DNA from 2 places in the Virgibacillus natechei genome. Region 2 is predicted to be linked to the other one. Evidence: riboswitches for the same ligand, from Rfam matches in the RefSeq annotation. Region 2 holds a riboswitch; the other holds the start of a gene.
The links. Region 2 has a riboswitch for FMN ahead of OLD84_RS12430 (ECF transporter S component). Riboswitches for the same ligand answer to the same signal wherever they lie in the genome.
Positions count from the first base shown of each region.

Region 1: another riboswitch for FMN. It lies ahead of ribD (bifunctional diaminohydroxyphosphoribosylaminopyrimidine deaminase/5-amino-6-(5-phosphoribosylamino)uracil reductase RibD); the one in region 2 lies ahead of OLD84_RS12430 (ECF transporter S component).

Region 1 covers NZ_CP110224.1:987,543-990,696, reverse strand. Annotated here, with positions in the region: gene OLD84_RS05360 (bifunctional 3,4-dihydroxy-2-butanone-4-phosphate synthase/GTP cyclohydrolase II) at 1-48, opposite strand, end outside; gene ribE (riboflavin synthase) at 89-682, opposite strand; gene ribD (bifunctional diaminohydroxyphosphoribosylaminopyrimidine deaminase/5-amino-6-(5-phosphoribosylamino)uracil reductase RibD) at 663-1,778, opposite strand; FMN riboswitch at 2,006-2,153, opposite strand; gene OLD84_RS05345 (DmpA family aminopeptidase) at 2,407-3,154, shown strand, end outside.
Region 2 covers NZ_CP110224.1:2,391,170-2,394,323, forward strand. Annotated here, with positions in the region: gene OLD84_RS12415 (1,4-dihydroxy-2-naphthoate polyprenyltransferase) at 1-54, shown strand, start outside; gene OLD84_RS12420 (hotdog fold thioesterase) at 71-463, shown strand; gene OLD84_RS12425 (TraR/DksA C4-type zinc finger protein) at 479-841, shown strand; gene OLD84_RS12430 (ECF transporter S component) at 957-1,541, opposite strand; FMN riboswitch at 1,696-1,845, opposite strand; gene OLD84_RS12435 (S8 family serine peptidase) at 1,940-3,154, opposite strand, start outside.

The DNA.
Region 1 (3,154 bases), 1.4 Mb from region 2:
CTTTCCAGCTTTTAAGTCAAAAATTGCATCCTCAATTGTATGAAACATTAGCTTCCCTTCCTTCACATAAGTCGCGTAATCATATTGACTATTTATTAGCTATCATCTGTTGCACATATTTTGCGAGCATATCACACTCGATATTAACGATATCTCCGGTGCTTTTTTCACCAAGAATTGTTTCTGATACCGTGTGCGGGATAAGTGAAATGGTGAATATATCCTCCGCGACATTAAAAATAGTCAAGCTGATTCCATCTACTGACACGGATCCTTTATTCAATAAAAATGGATAAAGTTCTTTAGAAAGTTGAATATCATAATAAATCGCATTCTCTTGTCTTTCTTTACGAACAATTTCGCCCGTTCCATCGACATGGCCTGAAACAAAATGACCACCAAATCTGCCGTTCGCTGCCATCGATCGTTCCAAATTCACCTTGGAACCTGACTCTAGAGCATTTAACGAAGTGGATTTAATCGTCTCAGGCATCACATCAACGTGAAAACTTTCGGAATTAAAGTCAGTAACCGTTAAACAAATACCGTTTACTGAGATGCTGTCTCCGGTGTTTATATCTGAAAGAACTTTCTCTGAACCAATTACCATCTGTATTGCCTGGTCGGATACATGTTCCATGCTTTTCACGGTTCCCATTTCTTCAATTATTCCTGTAAACATCTTTCTCTTCCTTCCTTGTTTCAGCCCTGAATTTTATATCTTCACCTATCATTTCAACTTCTTTAATTTCTAATTCCAGCACATCCGAAATTTGCCTAATCCCCTCACCTGTAAAAGAAGTTGGTGCTAATTTGCCTCCAATTAATTTTGGCGCCATATACATAAGTAATTGGTTAATTTGTCCATTTTTTAAGAAGGAGCCATTAATCGCTGCACCGCCTTCTACAAATAAAGACGTGATTTCTCTCTCACCTAGCATTTCTAGTACGTTATTTATACGTATCTCTTCATCCTCCAGTTGGATCACGTCCACTTGAGGCTTTTTAAAAAAGGGTTCCATCTTGGTTTCTTCTACATGCTTACCAACAAAAATCCAAGTAGGTGCCTCATTATCGGTCACAACGTTAGCATCAAGTGGAGTTCGTAAGTTCGTATCCAAAATGATACGCACGGGATTTCCTCCACTATTTGGAATTCTTGCGGTCAAGCTTGGATTGTCTGTGAGGACTGTATTAATGCCTACTAGAATCGCGTCATGAGTACGACGGTAATGATGGACATCCAAACGTGCTTCCTCACCCGTTATCCATTTGCTCTCACCAGTTACAGTTGCCGTTTTCCCATCTAAGCTAATGGCAGATTTCACGGTCACAAATGGGGTTTTTGTTTTTGTATAATGGAAAAAAACGGCATTTAATTCTTCAGCATCTTTTTCCAATACACCGAGATCAACCTGCACATTAGCTTCTCGAAGCATGTTTATCCCTTGCCCTGCTACTTTTTCATTTGGATCGGTGACTGCAATGACCGCACGCTTTATTCCTTTATCAATAATAAGTTCCGCACACGGCGGGGTTCTTCCATGATGTGCACAAGGCTCGAGGGTGACATAGATTGTCGCACCGATTGCTTTATCTCCTGCCATTTGCAGTGCATGCACTTCCGCATGTGCTTCACCTGCTTCTAAATGTGCGCCCATCCCCACGATGACTCCATCTTTCACAACAACTGAACCAACGGGAGGATTCGGACTTGTTTGCGCTGAGGTCGCATGAGCTAATTCCAGCGCAATTTTCATATAATCTTCATCTTTCACGCTTATCCCTCCCTTTCTTTTTTAGCTAGCAAGGCTTCATTTTTCAAAAGAGACGTTAGTTCATATTCTTCTCATATAAACAAAAAACCCCTGAAATCGCTTCAGAGGCATAGGTTAGAATTTTATCACAGCAAGTAAGAGACGTATCCTAAAAAATGATACATTGGCAGAATCATACAACGATGCCATGCACCATTCATTCATTAGATGTGCTACTTGCTTGTCAAAAATTCCTTCTCCCATCCAGACTATAACTGTCGGTTCTGGCACTGCACCAGATCAACCGCTTGGTTTTATTAAAACCGCACGGGTCGCGGACTAAGAATACTACTTCATCACCGCCGATTGGGAATTTCACCCACCCCGAAGGAATATTACTATTTAAGTTTTCATTATTATACCACTTCCTTTTATAAGAATGCAATCATCTGATTTGGAAAACATATAGCAGGATAACCACAATTTTTGTCGAATAGGTTTAAAAGAGGGGACTTTTGACAGAGTGATGCTTGTTTAAAGTATATTAAGAATGTGAATGATTATAGTAATTGTTATCGATAAAGTAAATCTTCATTCAATGTGGGGTTAGTTGCCCGTTAAACTGTGATAAAAAGGAGGAAGGCTATAGATGACTCTCTCGAAAGGTAAATCCAATTGTATGATTGATGTGAAGGGCGTTAAGGTAGGACATGTAACTTTATATGAAAAAATGGACGAGGAAAACACAATTTGTACAGGCGTAACAGCCATACTCCCTCATCCAGATAATTTATTTAACAAAAAAACGCGTGCAGCAAAAACGGTGATTAATGGATATAGCAAAGCGGCTGGACTTGTACAAATTGAAGAGCTAGGGCTTTTGGAATCACCAATCATGTTGACGAACACCTTTAGTGTAGGTGCTGTCTGGCAGGGTGCACTGCAATATATGCTCGATCAAACAAAAGAAATTGGGGATACAACAAGTTCGATTAATATCGTTGTAGGGGAATGTAATGATAGTTACTTGAACTCGATTCGACACCAAGCTATTAAACCTGAACACGCTATCCAAGCAATTAAAGGTGCCTCGAGCGACCCTGTAGAAAAAGGCGCTGTTGGTGCTGGGAAAGGTATGGTTTGTTTTGGATATAAGGGTGGGATCGGCACAGCTTCTCGAGTCGTATCCACCAGTAATGAAAAATACACAGTAGGTTGCCTTGTGTTAACCAATTTCGGTAAACGGGAAGAGGCATTATTTGCGAATTGGGATAAAATGCAGTTAGACACTCCAGACGGATCGATTATAATGGTTATCGCAACAGATGTACCACTTTATGACCGTCAATTAAAGCGACTGGCAACGCGTTGTGCCGTGGGGTTAGCAAGAACTGGCA
Region 2 (3,154 bases):
ACCATCTATGGATCTTTACTTGGTTTATCGTTATTGATCAGCTCGTTTATTTAAGGAGGAGACATTACCTATGACCTTAGAAAACACACTAATAGAAGCACTTGGTATCGAGTTAGTATCATTGGATAAACATTTAGTTGTGCTGACAATGCCTGTTGATAAGCGAACCCATCAACCAGCTGGATTCTTACATGGTGGAGCAAGTGCAGCACTTGCAGAAACGGCTGCCAGTATCGGTGCAAATGCACAAGTGGATCCTGAAAAATCAATTGTATTTGGGATTGAAATTAACGCAAATCATATAAAAAGCAAACGTGACGGTGTCGTAACAGCTAAAGCTACTCCACTGCATATAGGAAAAACAACGATGGTATGGGATATCAAAATAGTGGATGAACAAGATAACCTTATATCTGCATCAAGATGCACAATCGGAGTTGTCCCAAGAAAAGCGAACAATTAAACAAAGGTGGTTCCTATGACCAAACATGAAAAACTTACGGATGAAAAAATAATGCATATCAAAAAACGTTTACAAGAACTGAAAAATGAGAATGAGGAAAAACTTGAATCAAATAAAGGCACCAACCCGAATGATGAAACACAAGAACTGGCAGACCATGCTAATCACCCAGGCGATTTAGGTACAGAACAATTTGAGCAGGAGCGTGATGCTGGCCTTGATCTCGTTCGAGAAGATCGCCTGCAGGATATTAATGATGCGCTGGAACGTATTGCCAACGGGACATACGGTTTAAGTGAGAAATCAGGAAAACCAATACCAATAGAGCGACTTGAAGCACAGCCGGCTGCAAGGAACCTGGTCGAAGAAGAAGAATAATGTGGAGTCCGCCCCCTTTTTGAAAGGGGGCGGACTTTATTGTAGTGGACAAGTTTTCGGTCGCCTATAGCTAGAATAAAGCTAATCCTCTATGGATTAGCTTATTCTATCTATCCTATATTACCTTTGCTTGCTGTTGTTCTATCCAATTGCGCATTTTTACAAATAAGGGAATAAACAATAATCCTACAACGATCCCTTTAATAATATTAAATGGCAGAACACCTGCAATTACGGATATCCATTTTATCTGTCCCGTCATTTCCCAGCCCATAAACCATGCATATGCTGGTAAAATAAAGAAATAATTTAACACACTCATACCTAAAGCCATAACAATTGTACCTGTCACCAAACCTGAAACAATGCTTTTGACTCCTTTAAATTTATGGTAAATCACTGAAATTGGCACAATAAACATAACACCTGCCAAAAAGTTTGCAAAAACACCTATCGGGTCACCTGCTCCGGATACAAGTAAGTACAGTAAATTTTTAATCGCAACTACGATAACACCTGCAATAGGTGAAAATATAAAGGCTGCAATTAATGCCGGTACCTCACTAAAATCAATCTTTAAATAAGCTGGTAACAGTGGTAACGGAAAATTTAAAAAGAACAAGACTAGCGATATCGTTCCCATTAAAGCTAAAATAATAAGTTTCAAAAGCTTAGATGATTGCATGTTTGTAGGTTGCATCATATTCTCCTCCTTCATCTTTTACGATTCCAATCTCGTGATGAAGGATTTGCCTATCCCTAGATTAAAAATAAACAAAACCCTAAAGCCTAATGGGGCTTTAGGGTTTAACTATCACAGGAAATTCAAGGCACACTATGCACCTAATTTGGCTCTACATCTTCTCCCATCCAGACTGTAACTGTCGGTTCCGGAATTTCACCAGATCAACCACTTCGCAAAATGCTTTGTGGGTCACGGACTTAGAGCTTAATATAAGCTCCTTACCGTCGGTCGGGAATTTCACCCTGCCCCGAAGATATGGAATCGTATAATATTGTTACTTTTATTATACATACTTTTTAACTTTTTGCAAATTGTTTCATTCTTTCTTTCTACTAAACAATCTTTGTCAGCCTTTAATTATTTCCTGGACCGTTTCCTTGGCCTGGATGACCACTACCAAAGCTTGGAGGGCCATTTCCGTTGCCAGGATGATCATCACCAAAAGGAGGACCATTTCCGTTGCCAGGATGACCATCACCAAAGCCTGGAAGGCCATTACCATTACCATTGCCGTTACCGTTATCATCTTCTTCGTTGATCGTTACGGTGCCTTCAGCTTGTTCAGTCGCTTGATTACCATATCCATCAACGACACTGACTTCAATAACCGCATTCTCTGCTTGAACATTACTAGTCGCAGTGTAATAGCCAACATAGTGTCCATCAGACGTTTCCTGCATTGGTAACTCCGTTGCATTCGAAATCTGACCATTTGTTAGCGGCATAAGGATTGAGAATGTTGCATCTAATCCTGGCTCGCTTTCAAATTCGATCGTAACCGTTTCTCCAGCTTGAATATACTGATCTTCGGTTGGATTTACGTTTTCAATCTCTGGTGCAGTATAATTAACATCTATCGTGACGTTCTGCGTTTCCGTATTTCCAGCTAGATCACTGGCAACAACTTCTATTTCATTTTCCCCATTGTCAACCATGATTCGTTCTGAATAGCTTCCATCAGTCACTTCCGCTTCTTGTCCATTAACTTCTACTGTATCAAGATGGTCATCTGAAACCGTTCCTTCTACCGTTACCGTTTCACTATTTGTTCGATCCCCGTCCTGAGGAGTGTCTATCGTCAGTTCCGGCGCTTCGGTATCTAGTGTTGCGATAACTGGTTCAGATTCCCCTACAGAAGTTCCATCAAGAAAGGATACTACTGTAATTTCATTTTCACCTTCTGTTAACGCTGTTGGTATGGCAAATTCACCATCATCTCCAACTTCAGCACTTCCAACCTCTTCTTCATTATTAAATACTTGAGCAGTAGTGGTCGGTGAAGCAGTACCTTCCACTGTATATTCACTTTCGTTTGTTATAAAGTCTTCGGCTGGTGAAGTAATAACAGGTTCTTCAGCCTCATAGCTAACACGAGAACGGATCATGTAATTCCCTTCATCTGCAGGAGATTGTGACCATTCCCCGCCTACATATTGATAGCTACGTTCAGCATTAGGACTAGTTTCATCCGTAGCTAAACCAGGGGCACCTGTATTTGGTTGTGTTTGGATATACACCATATAGAAATCGCCGTCAACTGTGATGCTATGATCGGACAAATCAACAAC